Regions from separate parts of the Micromonospora sp. NPDC126480 genome, predicted to be linked through region 1. Evidence: riboswitches for the same ligand, from Rfam matches in the RefSeq annotation. Region 1 holds a riboswitch; the other holds the start of a gene.
The links. A riboswitch is a leader RNA that binds a small molecule or an ion and turns the genes downstream of it on or off. The one in region 1 is predicted to bind ZMP and ZTP.
Positions count from the first base shown of each region.

Region 2: linked by a shared signal. The riboswitch ahead of ABTW87_RS12005 (bifunctional 5,10-methylenetetrahydrofolate dehydrogenase/5,10-methenyltetrahydrofolate cyclohydrolase) and the one ahead of ABTW87_RS26770 (glycine hydroxymethyltransferase) in region 1 are both predicted to bind ZMP and ZTP.

Region 1 covers NZ_JBEORU010000037.1:39,193-48,573, reverse strand. The annotation lists gene ABTW87_RS26795 (hypothetical protein) at 1-95, shown strand, start outside; gene ABTW87_RS26790 (protein-tyrosine phosphatase family protein) at 276-695, shown strand; gene ABTW87_RS26785 (ATP-binding cassette domain-containing protein) at 786-3,059, opposite strand; gene ABTW87_RS26780 (MerR family DNA-binding transcriptional regulator) at 3,241-3,963, shown strand; gene ABTW87_RS26775 (class I SAM-dependent methyltransferase) at 3,973-4,701, opposite strand; gene ABTW87_RS26770 (glycine hydroxymethyltransferase) at 4,853-6,289, opposite strand; ZMP/ZTP riboswitch at 6,308-6,400, opposite strand; gene ABTW87_RS26765 (metallophosphoesterase family protein) at 6,397-7,428, shown strand; gene ABTW87_RS26760 (hemerythrin domain-containing protein) at 7,481-7,981, opposite strand; gene ABTW87_RS26755 (S8 family peptidase) at 8,098-9,381, opposite strand, start outside.
Region 2 covers NZ_JBEORU010000010.1:75,536-84,916, reverse strand. The annotation lists gene ABTW87_RS12015 (TetR/AcrR family transcriptional regulator) at 1-565, opposite strand, end outside; gene ABTW87_RS12010 (FAD-dependent monooxygenase) at 620-1,681, shown strand; ZMP/ZTP riboswitch at 1,722-1,806, shown strand; gene ABTW87_RS12005 (bifunctional 5,10-methylenetetrahydrofolate dehydrogenase/5,10-methenyltetrahydrofolate cyclohydrolase) at 1,822-2,670, shown strand; gene ABTW87_RS12000 (endonuclease/exonuclease/phosphatase family protein) at 2,667-3,446, opposite strand; gene ABTW87_RS11995 (sulfite exporter TauE/SafE family protein) at 3,658-4,431, shown strand; gene ABTW87_RS11990 (GNAT family N-acetyltransferase) at 4,474-5,244, shown strand; gene def (peptide deformylase) at 5,278-5,790, opposite strand; gene ABTW87_RS11980 (TetR/AcrR family transcriptional regulator) at 5,870-6,658, opposite strand; gene ABTW87_RS11975 (ATP-binding cassette domain-containing protein) at 6,724-7,680, shown strand; gene ABTW87_RS11970 (ABC transporter permease) at 7,677-8,483, shown strand; gene pip (prolyl aminopeptidase) at 8,675-9,381, shown strand, end outside.

The DNA of each region.
Region 1 (9,381 bases):
CCGCGCAGACCGTGCAGGTCTCGGCCTACCCGGACCACTACGCCCAGTGGGAGCAGCAGGCCGCCGACCTCGTCGCCGAGCACTGGAACAGCTGACCCCACACCGCACGACCACGCTGGCCGGCACCCGAACCCGGGTGCCGGCCAGCAGCGTCCCCACCCCCACCGGGTCGATCATGACGTTGTGGTGCCTGATGAAAGCCCCGGATCGGGGTGAACCGGCCACCACAACTCCATGATCGCCGGAGTTGATCGCGCGGGTGGCAGGATGAGCGGGTGGCCGAGCGGGAGACGTGGGCGGCGCAGCCGGGTGTGGTCCTGTTGCCCAGTGGAGCGGCCGTGCGCGGGCGGCGTGTCGGAGACGAGGTCCCGCCCGCCGATTTCGCACTGCTGCTGGCGCCCGGGCCGGTCCCGGCCTGGCCGCACCGGCGGATCCGCTGGCCGGACTTCTGGGTACCGGTCGACCGGGCCGACGCGATCGACGCCCTGCGGGAGGCGCTGCGCCGCGCCCGCGCCGGTGAGCGCGTCGAGGTGGCCTGCAAGGGCGGTACCGGACGCACCGGAACGGCTCTGGCCGCGCTGGCCATCCTCGATGGCCTGCCGCCCGAGGACGCGGTCACCTGGGTGCGCAGGCACTACCGCCCGCGCGCCGTCGAGACGCCGTGGCAGCGTCGCTGGCTCCGTCACCTCCGCTGAGCGCCGGAGCCGGCTCGCCCCGAGTCGGTACCCGGCCATTCAAGCGGTGAGCCGGCCGCCGGCCTTCGCGGCGGGCGGCCGGCCACCCGCTCAGCGTCCGACGTACTCCCGCAGGTGGCGGGCGGTCAGCGTGTCGCTGTGATCGACCAGATCGGCGGGAGTGCCGGTGAACACGATCCGGCCGCCGTCGTGGCCGGCGCCGGGACCGAGGTCGATGATCCAGTCGGCGTGCGCCATGACCGCCTGGTGGTGCTCGATGACGATCACCGTGTTGCCGGCGTCGACCAGCCGGTCGAGCAGGGCGAGCAACGTGTCGACGTCGGCGAGGTGCAGGCCGGTGGTCGGCTCGTCGAGGACGTACGTGCTGGTCCGCTCGGCCATGTGGATGGCGAGCTTGAGCCGCTGGCGTTCGCCGCCGGAGAGGGTGGTGAGCGGCTGGCCCAGGGTGACGTAGCTCAGCCCGACGTCGGCGAGCCGGTCGAGCACGACCCGCGCCGGGCCGCTGGGGAAGAACTCCCGCGCCTCGCTGACCGGCATAGCGAGGACCTCGCTGATGTTCTTCCCGCGCAGCCGGTAGGTGAGCACCTCGTCGGTGAACCGCCGGCCCTCGCACCGCTCGCAGACCGAGGCGACGCCGGCCATCATCGCCAGGTCGGTGTAGACGAGGCCGATGCCTCTGCAGGTCGGGCAGGCGCCCTCCGAGTTGGCGCTGAACAGGGCCGCCTTCACGCCGTTGGCTCTCGCGAAAGCGGTACGGATCGGGTCGAGCAGGCCGGTGTAGGTGGCCGGGTTGCTGCGCCGCGAGCCCCGGATGGGGGACTGGTCGACGATGACGACGCCGTCGCGGCGGCGCAGCGAGCCGTGGATGAGCGAGCTCTTGCCGGAGCCGGCGACGCCGGTGACGACGGTCAGCACCCCCAGCGGGACGTCGACGCTCACGTTCCGCAGGTTGTGCAGGTCGGCGTCGCGGATCGACAGGTGTCCGGTGGGCCGGCGTACCCGCTCGCGCAGCCGGATCCGGTGGTCGAGGTGCCGGCCGGTGAGGGTGTCGGAGCGGCGCAGGCCGGCCACGTCCCCGGTGTAGCAGATCCGGCCGCCGGCCGTGCCGGCCCCGGGCCCGAGGTCGACGACGTGGTCGGCGATGGCGATGGTCTCCGGCTTGTGCTCGACGACGAGGACGGTGTTTCCCTTGTCGCGCAGCCGCAGCAGCAGGTCGTTCATTCGCGCGATGTCGTGTGGGTGCAGGCCGACGGTGGGCTCGTCGAAGACGTACGTGACGTCGGAGAGCGGGGAGCCGAGATGCCGGACCATCTTCACCCGCTGCGCCTCGCCCCCGGACAGGGTGGCGGACTCGCGATCCAGGCTCAGGTAGCCGAGGCCGATCTCGACGAGGGAGTCGAGCAGGTCGCGCAGGTTGGCCACGAGCGGCGCGACCGCCGGATCGTCGACACCGCGGACGAACTGGGCCAGGTCGTTGATCTGCATGGCCGCGCACTCGGCGATGTTGCGCCCTGCGATGCGGGAGGAGAGCGCGGCGGCGTTCAGCCGGGTGCCGCCGCAGGCGGCGCAGGTGGTGAAGGTGACCGCCCGGTCCACGAACGCCCGGACGTGCGGCTGCATCGCCTCCCGGTCCTTGGCGAGGAAGAGCCGGCGTACCTTGACGACCAGGCCCTCGTACGTCCAGTTGTTGCTGCCCATCCTGATCTTCGTGGCGGGCTTGTGGAGGAGGTCCTCCCACTGTTGCGGGGTGTAGTCCTGCAGCTTCAGGTCCGGGTCGAAGAGGCCCGAGCCGACGATGGTCTGCCAGTACCAGGAGTCGACGGCGAAGTTCGGTACCGTGATGGCGCCGTCGTTGAGTGACTTCTCCACGTCGACCAGCTCGTGTACGTCGAGGTCGGAGACCCGGCCGAGCCCTTCGCAGGCCGGGCACATGCCCTCGGCCAGGTTGAAGCTGAACGCACCCGCCCCGCCGACGTACGGCTGGCCGAGCCGGCTGAAGACGATGCGCAGCATCGCGTACGCGTCGGTGGCGGTGCCCACGGTGGAGCGGGAGTTCACCCCCATCCGCTCCTGGTCGACGACGATGGCCGGCGTGAGGTTGCGCAGGGAGTCCACGTCCGGCCGGGACTGGCTCGGCATGAACGACTGGAGGAACGCGCTGTAGGTCTCGTTGATCAGCCGCTGCGACTCGGCGGCGATGGTGCCGAAGACGAGCGAGGACTTGCCGGAGCCGGAGACCCCGGTGAAGACGGTCAGCCGGCGCTTGGGGACGTCGACCGAGACGGCGGCGAGGTTGTTCTCCCGCGCACCGCGGACCTCGATCATGTCGTGGCTGTCGGCGGCGGACCGGTCTGGCTGCTGCATGCGAACCCTTCACGGAATCGTGGGCAGGGTCAAGCCCTGCCGGGCGTGCGTGGATGGCCTGGCCGCCTTCAATCGTCTCATTGAAGTCCCCGTGGAGACTTCAGCCGCGATCAACAGCACCGCCACGCCGGAGAAGGCCGGCAATGTCTCAAACAGGGGGGTAAGCGGTAGGGTCGGTGCCGTGGCAGTGGCGCGTCGGTACCGGGCAGTGGACGTCGCCGCGACCGCCGGCATCTCCACCCAGCAGGTCCGCAACTACGTCGACGCCGGGATCCTTCCGGCGGTCGAGCGCACCCCGGCCGGCTACCGGATCTTCACCGCGGCGCACGTCCGGGCGCTGGCCGTGGCGCGGCGGGTGGCCGAGGGGCACGGCTGGGCGCGTACCCGGGAGATCATGGCGGCGGTCCACAGTGGTGACCTGCCGGCGGCGCTGGCGGCGCTCGACGGCGGTCACGCCGAGCTGGACCGCGAACGCGCCGAGATCCAGCGGGTGCTCGGCGCGTTCGAGACGGTGGTCGCCGCGCTGGCCGTGCCCGCACCGCGCGGCGGCGTGCGGATCGGCGCGGTCGCGCGGCTGGTCGGCGTCCGCACCTCCCAGCTGCGGCTGTGGGAGGAGCGCGGCCTGGTCCGCCCGGTCCGCGACCGTGCCACCGGCTACCGGGTGTACGACGCGGCCGAGCTACGCGCCGCGCAGGTGGTCGCGCTGCTGCGCCGCGGGGCGTACCCCTTCGACATCGTCACCGCGGTGCTGGACGAGCTACGCACCACCGGCAGCGCCGCCCGCGTCCGCGCCGAGCTGGGCCGGCGCGAGCAGGATCTGCACCGGCGCAGCCTGCGGCGGCTGCGGGCGGGCGCGGCGCTGTACGCCTATCTGAGCGAGCGGGGCGAGGCCGGCCCGGTCTGACCGCGGCGGTCAGCGCAGCACGAGCAGGTCCAGGTGGTCGACCACCGGCCCGGGGGTGTGCGGCGCGGCGTCGCGCAACCGGGCCAGTCCCGCCTCGTACGCCGCGTCGCTGATCAGCCGCAGCGGCGTGTGGGCCCGGCGGTCCACGCGCCGCGCGAAGTCGGCGAGGGACGCGGCGGTGGTCTGCGCCACCGCCTCGACACTGCTGACCGGGAAACCGGCCTCGGCGAACGCGGCGCGGACCCGGGCCAGGTCGGGGTACGTCTCGAGGACCTGGATCGCCTCCGGGAACCACCGGAACAGGCCGATCCGCTGGTGCCGCCCGGGGAACGGCGAGCGGATCAGCACCGGCGCGCCGGGTCGCAGCACCCGGCGCAGCTCGCGCGCCGCCGCGTCGAGGTCGGGGACGTGGTGCAGAACGGTCGACAGCCAGGCGGCGTCCATGCTGGAGTCCCGCAGCGGCAGGGCGCCGGCCTCCCCGGCGAGCAGTGGCCGGTGCGCGGCGTGCGCCCGCATGGCCGGGGCCGGTTCCACGCCCACCACCCGGATGCCGAACCAGCCGGTGAAGGCCTTCGCCCAGGTGCCGGTGCCGCAGCCCAGGTCCAGCAGCGTCGTGGTGGCCCGGGGCCGCAGGTGCTGCTGCACGGCGTGACGCCAGCGGTCCAGGCTGGCCGGGGGCAGCTCCCGAGTGGCGGCGAAGGCCGCCGCCTCGGCGTCGTCGAAGGAGACCAGCGCCACGTCCATCACCTCGCCACCGTCGCCGGAAGGTCTCCGGCGTTCGTTGCTGAGGTTCTAGTCGGACCGTGAACCCCCGGGCAACACCTTGTGACGTACCCCCCGAAACGTTGACGGCCGGGCGGAATGCCGCCCGGCCGTCAACGCGACGCGGTCAGCCCAGGTCGACGGCGGGGTAGAGCGGGAAGCCGGCGAGCAGTTCACCGGCCTGCTTGCCGACCCGCTCGGCGATGGCCGGGTCCAGCGCGTACTTCGCCTTGGACGGGGTGCCGTCGTTGTTCGCGCCCGGCGTCGTCTGGCTCAGCACGGTGTGGATCAGCTCGGCGGTGGCGTCCATCTCGGCGGTGCCGAGGCCCCGGGTGGTCAGCGCCGGCGTGCCGATCCGGATGCCGGAGGTGTACCAGGCGCCGTTCGGGTCCTGCGGGACGGAGTTGCGGTTGGTGACGATGCCGGAGTCGAGCAGCGCCTGCTCGGCCTGCCGGCCGGTGAGGCCGTACCCGGTCACGTCGATCAGCACGAGGTGGTTGTCGGTGCCGCCGGTGACCAGCTTCGCGCCGCGCCGCAGCAGCCCGTCGGCGAGGGCCTGCGCGTTGGTGACGATCCGCTGGGCGTAGTCGGCGAAGTCCGGCCGGCGGGCCTCGGCGAGCGCGACCGCCTTGGCGGCCATCACGTGCGGCAGCGGGCCGCCGAGCACCATCGGGCAGCCACGGTCGACCTGCTCGGCCAGTTCCGGGCCGCAGAGCACCAGCCCGCCGCGCGGCCCGCGCAGCGACTTGTGCGTGGTGGTGGTGACGATGTGCGCGTGCGGGACCGGGTCGAAGTCGCCGGTGAAGACCTTGCCGGCGACCAGGCCGGCGAAGTGCGCCATGTCGACCATGAAGGTCGCCCCGACCGAGTCGGCGATCTCGCGCATGATCCGGAAGTTCACCTTCCGGGGGTACGCCGAGTAGCCGGCCACCAGGATCAGCGGCTTGAACTCGCGCGCCGCCTCGGCGACCTTGTCGTAGTCGACCAGCCCGGTCTCCGGGTCGGTGCCGTAGCTGCGCTGGTCGAACATCTTGCCGGAGATGTTCGGCCGGAACCCGTGGGTCAGGTGGCCGCCGGCGTCCAGCGACATGCCGAGCATCCGCTGGTTGCCCAGCTCCCGGCGCAGCGCGAACCAGTCGGCCTCGGTGAGGTCGTTGACGTGCCGGGCCTGCGCGCGCTTGAGGGCCGGCGACTCCACCCGGTCGGCGAGGACCGCCCAGAAGGCGACCAGGTTGGCGTCGATGCCGGAGTGCGGCTGCACGTACGCGTGCGCCGCCCCGAACAGCTCCCGGGCGTGCTCGGCGGCGAGCGCCTCGACGGTGTCGACGTTCTGGCAACCGGCGTAGAAGCGGCGGCCGATCGTGCCCTCGGCGTACTTGTCGCTGAACCAGTTGCCCATGGCCAGCAGGGTGGCCGGGGAGGCGTAGTTCTCGCTGGCGATGAGCTTGAGCGACTCGCGCTGGTCGGTCAGCTCGGCGCGGATGGCGTCGGCCACGCGCGGCTCGACGGCACCGATCACTTCGAGCGCGCTGCGGTAGGCGGTGGACTCGGCGTTGCGCGACATGCGACCTCCTGGTGACGTGCGGAAGGCCCAGGCGCTCGGCATGCGTCCTCGTGACGGGGCCGCTCCCCGATGGTTTCTCCATCCCTACCCGCGCCAGTCACGGCCCGATGGGGATCCTACCGGGTACGCCCGCCGGAGGTCGGCGCCGCCCAACCCACCCCCGCCCCTCACCCCCGTCGATCTTGCACTTTCGGCCCTCGTTATGCGTCGAACACCCCTTTCGCCGGGGCCGAAAGTGCAAGATCGACAGGGGGAGGGGTGGGGCTAGGATCTCGGGGGTGGGAGGTTCGGGGAGTCTTCTTGCGATAAGCGATCTGCACGTGCGCCACGCCGACAACCGGGCGGTGGTCGAGGGGCTGCACCCGGAGTCGCCGGAGGACTGGCTGCTCGTCGCCGGCGACGTGGGGGACACCGTCGCCCAGGTCGAGTGGGCGCTGCGGCTGCTGGCCGGCCGGTTCGCGAAGGTCGTCTGGTCACCCGGGAACCACGAGCTGTGGACCACCCGTGCCGATCCGGTGACCCTGCGGGGCGTCGCCCGCTACGCGCACCTGGTCGAGCTGTGCCGTGAGATCGGGGTCGTCACGCCGGAGGACCCGTACCCGGTGTGGGCGGGACCCGGCGGTCCGGTCACCGTGGCGCCGCTGTTCCTGCTGTACGACCACAGCTGGCGGCCGGACGGCTTCGACACGCCGGAGGCGGCGCTGGCTGAGGCGTACCGGACCGGGATCGTGTGCACCGACGAGTACCTGCTGCACCCCGACCCGTACGAGAGCCGGTCGGCATGGTGCGCGGCGCGGATCGCCGAGACCGCGGAGCGGCTGGCCGGGCGGGACCCGGCGCTGCCGACCGTGCTGATGAACCACTGGCCGCTGGTACGCGAACCGACCGACGTCCTGCGCTACCCGATCTTCGCGCAGTGGTGCGGCACCGAGGCCACCGCCGACTGGCACCGCCGCTTCGACGCCGCCGCAGTGGTCTACGGCCACCTTCATATACCCCGCACCACCTGGTACGACGGGGTGCGCTTCGAGGAGGTGTCGGTGGGCTATCCGCGGGAGTGGCGGCGGCGGCGCGTACCCCCGGGGCAGCTGCGGCGGATCCTGCCGGCGCCGGACGGCGTGCCGCCCACGGCCTGGTGAGACGCGCCGGGGCCCGGCCGACGGCCGGGCCCCGGAAGACGGCGAGACGTGGTCAGGCGCGCACCGCGTCCAGCGACTTCTTCAGCGCCTTCGGCGCGGCCGGCGAGCGGGGCGCCTTCGGCCGCATGTCGATCATCCGCTGGCCGAGCTCCTGCAGCTCGTTACGGCCCATCTTCTCGCGCACCTTCGGGAACCACTCCTGCTCCTCCTCCTCGACGTGGTGCAGCACGTTCTCGATCAGCACCGTCGTCTTGGCGTTGTAGTGCTCGTCGTCCGGCTGCATCGTGAACAGCTCGAAGCAGAGCACGTCGGCGACGTGGTGCTCCTCGTACGACTCCAGGATGTGGTCCTCCAGCTCCGGCAGGCGCTCGCGGACCTCCGGATACATGACCTCGTTCTCGAGGTAGGTGTGCACGGTCAGCGCCTCGAGGATCTGCTTGACCAGCTTCCCGCGCCGGCTCGCCGGCGCGTCCTCGCTGGCCTGGAACTCCTTGAACAGGCGGCGCATCTCCTTGTGGTCCTCTTTCAGCAGGACGATGGCATCGGTGGACACCGGCTGACCTCCTCGGGGTTCGGGCTGAGGCTCCCTTCGGTACCCGGGGGTGGGCAGGAGAAACGGGTGGGGCCCGGCGGACGTCCGCCGGGCCCCACCACGGGTCGTGCGTGCGGTTACCGCACCACGTTGTACGCGTTGACCATGCCGGCGCCGTAGAACGAGTTGCGCGTCCCGCCGGAGCAGGTCGCCTCGTAGGTGTCGCCGAACGCCGGCGTGGGGTTGTAGACCCCCTCCGGGCAGGGCTGCGCGACCGCGCCCCGCTCGAGCAGGGAGGCCAGCGCACCGGGGCTGATGCCCGGGTGCGCCGAGGCGGCCAGGGCCGCGACGCCGGCCGCGTGCGGCGACGACATCGAGGTGCCCTGCTTGTAACCCCAGCCGTTGGTCCGGGTGGAGACGTTGAACGTGGTGGACAGGATGGCGTCCGCCGCGATCGAGCTCGCACCACCGGTCCGGAACCGGGCGTCGCCGCCCGGCGCGGTCACGTCCACGACACCCAGGCCGTACGAGGAGAAGTAGCTCTTCTCCCCGGTCGGGCCGGTCGCCGAGACGGTCACCACGCCCGGTGCCTCACCCGGCAGGACGAGGCAGGCGCTGTTGAGGTTCTCGCGATCCTCGACCGGGGCGCTGCCGTCGTTCGGGCTGCCGTCGTCGGTGTTCTTGTGCTGCAGATCCCAGTTGGAGTTACCCGCCGACGCGACGTGCAGCACGCCCTTGGACTGCGAGTAGCGGATGGCCCGCTGCACCGCCTTCCACACCGGACGCTGCCGCTCGTCGTTGCGGCAGTTCAGCTCCCACGGGTCGATGTAGTAGCTGTTGTTGGTCACCTGCATGCCGTGCTCGGCGGCCCACATGAACCCGCAGACCGCGGCCTCCGGGAAGATCCAGCCGCCGTCGTTGACGACCTTGACGGCGGCCACCTTGACGCCCGGGGCGACACCGGTGACGCCGACGCCGTTGATCGCGGCGGCGATCGTGCCGGCCACGTGGGTGCCGTGGTCGGACGTGGTCGGGTTCCAGGCCGCCTCGGACGTGTTGGCGACGCCGCCGAGGCAGGAGGCGCTCTTGTCCTTGGCGATCTGGCTGGCCAGGTCGGGGTGGCTGCTGGAGATGCCGCTGTCCAGCACGCCCACCACGACGTCGGAGCTGCCGGTGGTCACGGCGTGCGCCTCGGGCACGTCGATCATCGGCATGTCCCACTGCAGGCCGTAGAGCGGCTCACCGGTGGGGTCACCGGTGGCGGCGGCCACGGCGGCGGCGTCGGCCTCGACGGTGACGCCCTGGTCGATGGCGGCGCCGAGACCGGTCGTCGCGGCAACCGAGTCGACCCCGCTGCCCGCCACGTCGGCGGCGAAGCCCGGGTTGGTGGAGCGGACGACCAGGACACCGATCTGGTCGTA
Region 2 (9,381 bases), on a different contig from region 1:
AGCGGGGTGCGGCGGTGAGGATCGCCGGCAGGACGGTGGCGATCGCGGCGGTGGGGTCGAACGCCGGGTCGGGGTTGGCGAGCTGGTTGTTGAGCAGGCCGTCGAGGAGGGCGAGCAGCAGGCGTACGGCGGTGGTGGGGTGGCGGGCGCCGAGGGCGGCGAGCAGGGGCGCGGCCCAGGTGATCAGGTTGGTCTGGCTGTGGGCGATCTGCTGTTGGAGGGTGGGTTGGTGGGCGGCTTCGCCGAAGATGGCCAGCCGGGCCAGGGTGAGGGTGCGGCCGGTGGTGGTGAGGTCGTGGACGAGGGTGCCGAGGGCGGCGGTGAAGGTGTCGCGGTCGAGGGGGTCGAGGCTGCGGGCGAGGTGGTTCCAGCCGGCGGTCTCGAGGTCGAGGATTCGGTGCAGGACACCGGTGAGGAGGGCGTCGCGGGTGCGGTAGCGGTTGGAGGTGGAGCCGGTGGGCAGTTCGGCTTGTTCGTCGACGGCGCGGTGGGTGAGGTGGCGGGGTCCGCGGGTGCCGAGGACGGTGATGGCGGCGTCGAGGATGCGGCGTTGGCGGTCGTCCACACGGTGACACTACATCAGTAGTCGATAAGACTACGTTTGTAGTAAGGTCGGTGCGTGCGTGGATCAGCGGCGGTCGTCGGTGGCGGTGTCGGCGGGTTGGCGGTGGCGGTCGGCCTGCTGCGGGCCGGCTGGGCGGTGAGCGTGTTCGAGCGGGCCGACCGGTTGCCCGAGGTCGGCACCGGCCTGGGCGTCTGGCCGTCGGCGATGCGGGCGTTGGACCGGCTCGGGGTGGGTGCTGCGTCGCGGGAGCGCGGGCGGGCCCAGCCGGACGGGGCGCTGCGGCGACCGGACGGGTCGCTGATCGCCACGCTCGACGTGGGGCGGATCCGGGCGCGGCACGGCGAGGGGGTGCACCTGCTGTCGCGTCCGGCGCTGCTCGGGGTGCTGGCGGAGGCGTTGCCGGCGGGCACCGTCCGGTTCGGAGCGCCGGTGTCCGATCCGGTGGCGCTGTCCCGGTCGTACGACATGGTGGTCGGCGCGGACGGGCTGCGCAGCGGGACGCGGGCGGCGATGTTCGGTGACCGCTACCCGCTGCGGTATTCGGGGATGACGGCGTGGCGGGGCACGGTGGCCCTCGACGTGCCGGCGGGCGGCGAGACCTGGGGTCGGGGCCGCAAGTTCGGGTTGACGCCGCAGGCGCCGGGGGTGACGAACTGGTACGCGGCGGTGGCCGCGGGCGAGGGCTACCGGCCGCCGGAGGCTGACCTGGCGGCGTTGCGGCGCTGGTTCGGGGACTGGCACGATCCGGTTCCGGCGGTGCTGGACCGGATCGATCCGGCGGGGTTGCTGCACCACGACGTGTATCACCTGACGCCGTTGCCGTCGTACGTGCGGGGGCGGTGCGTGCTGCTGGGGGACGCGGCGCACGCGATGACGCCGGATCTGGGTCAGGGCGCGTGCCAGGCGTTGATCGACGCGGTGGCGCTTGCCGACGCGGTGGCGGGCGCCTCGGACGTGCCGGCCGCGCTGGTCGGCTACGACCGGCGGCGGCGCCGGCCGACGCAGCGGATGGCGGCGGTGGCGGCGCGGGCGGGGCGCCTGGCGCAGGTGCGCCGTTTCACCGGGGTGCGGGATCTGGCGTTGCGGGTGGCGCTGTCGGTCGGCCCGCCGGGCTGATGTGTCGGCGGCTGCGCCGGTGATGGTGGTGTGGCAGGCTGGGCGCGGACGCGACTGGCGGCACCGGGGATGGGAGTGACCATCGGGGAGCTCGTCGCGGGAGGTCGACCGCCTGGGCCTTCCGTGGTGCGGGGTGAGTCATGTCCGATTTCTCGTCGACGAGCACGGCGGCCCGGCTGCTGCCGGGTGGCCCGGTGGCGGAGCGGATCCTGACCGAGGTGGCCGAGGGTGTGGCGGCGTTGCGGGCGGCGGTGCTGGTGGGTGACGACGACGCGAGCGCGGGCTACATCCGGATCAAGCAGCGGCAGGCGGCGCGGCTGGGGTTCGCCTCGCCGCACGTGCACCTGCCGGCGTCGGCGTCGCAGGCGGACCTGCACGCGGTGCTTGTGGACTTCAACGCGGACCGGGGGGTGCACGGGGTGCTGGTGCAGCATCCGGTTCCCGGGCACCTGGACTACGACCGGGCGTTGCAGGTGCTGGATCCGGACAAGGACGTCGACGGGATGCATCCGGTGAACATGGGCCGGCTGGCGCTGGGCCTGCCGGGTCCGTTGCCGTGCACTCCGGCGGGGATCGAGGCGCTGCTGGCGTACCACCAGGTGCCGGTGGCGGGTCGGGAGGTGGTGGTCCTGGGTCGTGGTGCGACGTTGGGCCGGCCGTTGGCGATGCTGCTGGCGCAGAAGCGGCCGACGGCGAACGCGGCCGTGACGGTGGTGCACACCGGGGTGGCGGACTGGCCGCGGTACACGCGGCGGGCGGAGATCCTGGTGGTGGCGGCGGGGGTGCCGGGGATCGTGCGGCCGGAGCATGTGCGGCCGGGTGCGGTGGTGGTCGGCGGTGGGGTGCGTTACGAGGGGCGGCGGTTGCTGCCGGACGTCGACGAGTCGTGTGCGCGGGTGGCGGGGGCGATCACGCCGCGGGTCGGTGGGGTGGGGCCGACGACGGTGGCGATGCTGTTCCGCAACGCGTTGAAGGCGGCGGGTGGTTAGCCGAGGTCGACGATGAGCGGCCGGTGGTCGGAGATGGTCGACAGCGGGGTGCGCACGGCGGTGACCGGTGGGAGCAGGTCCAGGCCCTGCCGGTCGGCGAGGGCGTGGTCGAGTTGGACGCGCGGCTGTCCGGCCGGGTAGGTGGGTCGGCGGCCGAGGGGTCGCCAGCCGGTGAGCAGGCGGGCGGCGCCGGCGGGCAGGTTGAGGTCGCCGAGCAGGATCCGCGGTGCGGGCAGGGTGCGCAGCGCGCGGACGGTGCGGCGTAGTTGGTGGGCGTTCCAGCCGGGCACGAACGACAGGTGGGTGGCGGCGACGGTGAGTGGGCCGCGGGGGGTGTCCAGGACGGCGGCGAGCACGACGCGGGGTTCGTCGCGCAGCAGGATGAGCCCGCCGCCGGGGCCGGGTACGTAGACCGGTGAGCGCACCGGGGCGGGCGTGAGGCGGGTGACCCGCCAGGCGGTGACCGGGTATCGGCTGACCAGGCCGACGCCGTAGCAGGGTTCGCCGTGGCCGTCGTCGTCGTGGCTCAGCGGGCGGAACTGTTGGCCGGGGGTGCCGACGACGGCGGCGGCGAAGCGGTGTTCGGGGGCGCCGAGGGCGCGGGCGGCGATGGCGGTCTGGTCCAGGTTGCCGCTGCGGCCCTGGTCGCGGTCGACCTCCTGCAGCGCGAGGACGTCGGCGTCGAGGGCGCCGACGGCGGCGGTGAGCCGTTCGGGGTCGACCAGGCCGTCGGTGAGGGAGCGGCCGTGCAGCAGGTTGAACGTGGCCAGGCGCACGCTTGCACCCTACGTCGCCGTGGCAGAGTTGCCGGGTGCTGAAGGTGTTGCTGTGTTCCGCGTTGGTGTTCGTGGCGCTCGGCGTGGTGGGGGTGCGGCTGCGGCGGCGGCGCGGGCGCTGAGCCCGGTGTGGGGTGCGGGCCGCTGGTGAGGCTGGCCACAGACGGCCTCGTCGTGGGGGTGGCGGTGGGCAGAATGGCCGCCCGTGGACCTGGACCCGTTGTCGTTGACCACCCTGCTCGCCGTGGCCGCGATGGCCGGTTGGGTGGACGCGGTGGTGGGCGGCGGGGGTCTGCTGCTGCTGCCGGCGCTGCTGGTGGGTGCGCCGGGGATGCCGGTGGCCACCGCGCTGGGCACGAACAAGCTGGCGGCGATCGCGGGCACCACGACGGCCGCCGTGACGTACGCGCGGCGTACCAAGGTGGACTGGGCGGTGGCCGGTCCGGCGGCGGGGTTGGCGGTGCTGTGCGCGGGGTTGGGCGCGGCGCTGGCCGGCAGTGTCCCGGGGGCGGCGTACCGGCCGGTGGTGCTGGTGGTGCTGGTGACGGTGGCGGTGTTCGTGGTGGCCCGGCCTCGGTTGGGGGTGGTGGCCGAGCCGCAGCGGCGGACCCGGGGCCGGATGGTGGCGGCGGTGGCGGTGGCCGGGGTGGGCATCGCGCTGTACGACGGGTTGATCGGGCCGGGCACCGGGACGTTTCTGGTGTTGGCGTTCACGGCGCTGGTCGGTGCGGATTTCGTGCACGGGTCGGCGATGGCCAAGGTGGTGAACGCGGGTACGAACCTGGGTGCGCTTGTGGTGTTCGGGTTGACCGGGCACGTGTGGTGGCTGCTGGGGGCGGCGATGGCGGTGTGCAACATCGCCGGGGCGGTGCTCGGGGCGCGGATGGCGTTGCGGCGCGGGTCGGGGTTCGTGCGGGTCGTGCTGTTGGTGGTGGTGCTGGCGCTTGTCGGTCGGCTCGGCTACGAGCAGTGGCTGGCCGGCTGACCCGCGCCGGGTGTCGCCGTCCGGGCGTGTGATCATCGGCGGGTGGCGGTACGGGCGGAACACGACCGGGCGGTGCTGGCGGAGTTGCTGGGCCGGGATCCGGTGCTGCACGCGTACCAGTTGGGTGACCTGGACGACTTCTTCTGGCCGTACACGTCGTGGTTTCGTCGCGGGGAGGCGGTGGCGCTGCTCTACCACGGTGCGGTGCCGGCGACGTTGCTGGCGTTCGCCGCCCCGGCGCGGGCCGCGGAGCTGGCGGCGCTGCTCGGTGACCTGGCGCCGGTGTTGCCGGCGCGGTTGTACGCGCACCTGTCCCCCGGTCTGGAGGCGGCGCTGGCGGGGGCGTTCACCGTCGAGGCGGCGGGCGACCACCGGAAGATGGCGTTGACCGATCCGGGGCGGCTGGCGGCGGTGCCGCCGGCGGGGGTGGTGCTGGGTGGGGAGGACCTGCCGGCGTTGCGGCGGCTGTACGGGTGCGCGTACCCGGGGAACTGGTTCGACGAGCGGATGGTGGGCACCGGCCAGTACGTGGGTGTGCGCGAGGACGGTGAGCTGGTCGCGGTGGCCGGGGTGCACGTGTGGTCGCCGCGTTACCGGGTGGCGGCGGTGGGGAACGTGACGACGCATCCGCGGGTGCGGGGGCGCGGGCTGGGCGCGGCCGTGGTGGCGGCGCTGTGCCGGCGGTTGCGGGAGTCGGTGGACCACGTGACGTTGAACGTGAAGGCCGACAACGCCGCGGCGGTGCGTCTTTACGAGCGGCTCGGGTTCGCCCGGGTCGCCGAGTACGGCGAGTTCCGGCTGGCCGCGCGCTGACGGCGCCGGGTCCGGGGTGGCCGCCGGCGGGGGTCAGGTGGTGCGGCGTCGTGGCGAGTCGAAGCGGCCGGCGCGGATCTCGCGCAGCGCCCGGCGGCGGGTCTCGCCGCGCAGTGTGTCGACGTAGAGGCGGCCGGCGAGGTGGTCGGTCTCGTGCTGCAGGGCGCGGGCGAGGAACCCGGTGCCGGCGATCGTCAGGGGCTTTCCGTGCTGGTCGAAGCCGTGCGCGGTGGCGTGCAGGGCCCGTGGGGTCGGGAAGTAGAGGCCGGGGACGGACAGGCAGCCCTCGTCGTCGTCCTGCAGTTCGTCGGAGAGCTCCAGGGTGGGGTTGATCAGGTGGCCGCGGTGCCCGTCGGCGTCGTAGACGAACACCTGCGCGCTGACGCCGATCTGCGGTGCGGCGACGCCGGCGCGGCCGGGCGCGCCGAGCAGGGTGTCCATCAGGTCGGTGACCAGGGCGCGTAGTTCGGCGTCGAAGCTGGTGACCGGTTCGGCCGGGGTGCGTAGCACCGGGTCGCCGATGATCCGGATCGGGCGCATCGTCATGCGGTCAAGATTATCTTGGCCGGGGCGGGGCTCGCGGGAACCGCGGTCGGTGTCGGGTGTCGGTCGGGCGGGGGTGCGTTCAGCGGGCGGGGCGGTCGCGGACGAGGACCTCGATGCCGTCGAGGATGCGGGCCAGGCCGAACTCGAACGCCCGCTGCGGGTCGCCGGCGGCCTGGTACTCCTGGCCGGCGGCGGTGCCGACGCGGGCGGCGAGGGGGAACCGGCGGGCGTCCAGGGCCCGTTCGAGGTACGGGGCGTGCGCGTCCCACCACTGCTGTTCGGTCATGCCGGTGCGGGCGGCGGCCTGGGCGGCCTCGACGGCGCTGCGGACGGCGCCGTGGACGAACCCGTCGACCAGGGTGACGACGGCGTCCATCTCCAGGTCGGTCAGGCCGATCCCGTCGACGGCGCGCAGTTCCTGCTCGTAGCGGGCGATCACGTGGGGGCCCAGCGGCGGGCGGGTGGTGGCGACCTGCAGCAGCCAGGGGTGGCGCAGGTAGCGGGCCCAGTTGTCCCGGGCGACCCGTTGCAGCCGCTGTCGCCAGCCGGCCGCCGCGTCGTCGCCGGCCGGGTCGTCGGCGGCCGCGTCTGCGGTTTCGCCGTAGACGGTGTCGAGCATGACGTCGAGCAGCTCGCCCTTGCCCGGCACGTAGGTGTAGAGGCTCATCGTGCCCACGCCGAGGCGTTCGGCGACCCGGCGCATGGACAGCGCGGCGAGCCCTTCGGTGTCGGCGACCTCGATGGCGGCGCGGACGATGCGGTCGACGGACAGGTCCGGTCGGCCCTTGCGGCTGGCGCGTTCGCGGGTGCGCCACAGCAGGGCGAGGCTGCGCGCGGGGTCGCCGGTGCCGCTGTACTCGGTGGTCACCGGCCCACCTTAACCGTCCGCCGTACCGTATTGTGTACGGTACGGCGTACGGAAGGGGGTCGCGGATGGCGGCGATCGAGGCCGAGGGGCTGCGCAAGCGCTACGGCGGGACTCACGCGCTCGACGGGCTGGACCTCACGGTTGCGGCCGGTGGGGTGTGCGGGCTGCTGGGCCCCAACGGGGCGGGCAAGACCACCGCGGTGCGCGTGCTGGCCACCCTGCTGCGGCCCGACGCCGGCCGGGCTGTCGTGGCCGGCGTCGACGTGCTGCGCCACCCGCGGGAGGTCCGCGGGCGTATCGGGCTGGTCGGCCAGCACGCCGCGCTCGACGAGGTGCTCACCGGCCGGCAGAACCTGGTGCTGTTCGGGCGCCTGCACCACCTGTCGCCGGCGCGGGCCCGGGCGCGGGCCGCGCAGCTGCTCGACCGGTTCGACCTGGCCGACGCGGCCCACCGTCCGGTCGGCACGTACTCCGGGGGCATGCGCCGGCGTCTCGACCTGGCCGCCGGGCTGATCCTCGACCCGCCGGTGCTGTTCCTCGACGAACCCACCACCGGGCTGGACCCCCGCGCCCGCGCCCAGGTGTGGCAGGCGGTACGCGGGCTCGCCGCGGCCGGCACCACGGTGCTGCTCACCACCCAGTACCTGGAGGAGGCCGACCAGCTGGCCGACACGCTGCGCGTGATCGACCGGGGCCGGCTGATCGCAACCGGCACCCCGGAGCAGCTCAAGACCGCCCTCGGCGGTGACCGGGTGGACGTGGTGCTGTCGCGTCCGCAGGAGCTGGACCGGGCGGTGCGCGCGGTCGCCGCGGCCACCGGCGCCACCCCGCGCGTCGATGCGGCCGCGCTGCGGCTCAGCGTGCCCGTCGCGCACCGGGTCACCGCGCTGGCCGCGGTGCTGCGGGCACTCGACGACACCGGCCTGACCGCCGCCGACGTGGCGGTGCGCCGCCCCACCCTCGACGAGGTGTACCTGCGACTCACCGCCGTCGACACCGACGACCGGACGGTGACCGCGTGAGCATCCTGCCCGCCCGGCGGCTGCGCTGGGCCCTGTCCGATTCCCTGGTGCTCACCGGCCGGGCGCTGGCGCACTGGGCCCGCCAGCCCGTGGAGATGCTCGTCGGGCTGCTGTTTCCGGTGCTGCTGGTGCTGATGTTCGGCTACCTGTTCGGCGGCGCGATGACCGTCCCCGGCGGCGGTGACTACCGCGAGTTCCTGCTGCCGGGCATGTTCGCCATGACGATGGCCTTCGGCATCGAGGCCACCTACACGGCGGTGGCGACCGACACCGACCGCGGTGTCACCGACCGGTTCCGGTCCCTGCCGATGGCGCCCTCGGCGGTGGTGACCGGCCGCGCCGCCGCCGACCTGCTGCACTCGGTGCTCGGCCTGGCGGTGATCCTCGCCTGCGGGCTGGCCGTGGGCTGGCGGTGGCACGACGGGCCGGCGCGGGCCCTGGGCGCCGTCGGGCTGCTCCTGCTGCTGCGGGTCGCGCTGATCTGGGTGGGGATCCACCTGGCGCTGGTGCTGCGCCGGCCGGAGTCGGTGGTGGCGCTGCAGATCCTCGTCTGGCCGGTCGGGTTCACCTCGAACGCGTTCGTCGCGCCGCAGAGCATGCCCGGGTGGCTGGCGGCGGTCGCCGAGTGGAACCCGCTGTCGGCGACCGTGGCCGCCGGCCGGGAACTGTTCGGCAACCCCGGCTGGGGCGGGGACTCGTTCGCCGCGCAGCACGCGATCGTCCTCGCGGTCGCCTGGCCGGTGGTGCTGATCGCGGTGTTCCTGCCCCTGTCGGTGCGCCGCTACCGCCACCTGTCCCGCTGACCCCGGCCGGCGGTCCCGCGCGCAACCACCGGCCGCGCCGGCGTGGCAGGCTCCCACCCGTGCTGTGGAACTGACTCGTTCACGTCGTCCCGGCCGGGTCGCCGGCCGATGCGTCGACGACATCAGTTCCACAGGCGGCACGGCCGGGACATCCAGCCGCCGCGACGACCCGCAACCGGGGAGGCACGACCATGGGGCGAGCGCACGCGCACGGGCTGCTGGACGTCGGCGACGGGCAGCTCGTGCACTGGGAGGTCCATGGCGACCCGGCCGGCAAGCCGGCGGTGGTGCTGCACGGGGGCCCGGGCTCGGGCTGCGACGCCGGCTGGCTACGGCCGTTCGACCTGAGCCGTTACCGGGTCGTCCTGCTCGACCAGCGCGGCTGCGGCCGCAGCCGCCCGAACGCCGGTGACCACACCCTCGACCTGTCCACCAACACCACCGCACACCTGGTCGCCGACATCGAACGGGTGCGCGAGCACCTGGGCGTCGAGCGGTGGCTGGTGCTGGCTGCCTCGTGGGGCAGCACCCTCGCCCTCGCCTACGCCCAGCGCCACCCCGGGCGGGTCACCGAGATGGTGCTGTTCAACGTCGTCACCACCTCCCGGCGGGAGATCGAGTGGATCACCCGGGCGATGGGGCGGATCTTCCCGGAGCAGTGGGCCCGCTTCCGCGACGGCGTGCCGCCCGGCGACCGCGACGGCGATCTCGCCGACGCGTACGCGCGGCTGTTGGCCGACCCGGACCCGGCGGTGCGGGAGCGTGCGGCCCGGGACTGGTGCTCCTGGGAGGACACCCACGTCGCCACGCTGCCCGGGCACCGCCCGGACCCGGCCTTCGCCGACCCGGCGTTCCGGATGACGTTCGCTCGCCTGGTCACCCACTACTGGCGGCACGC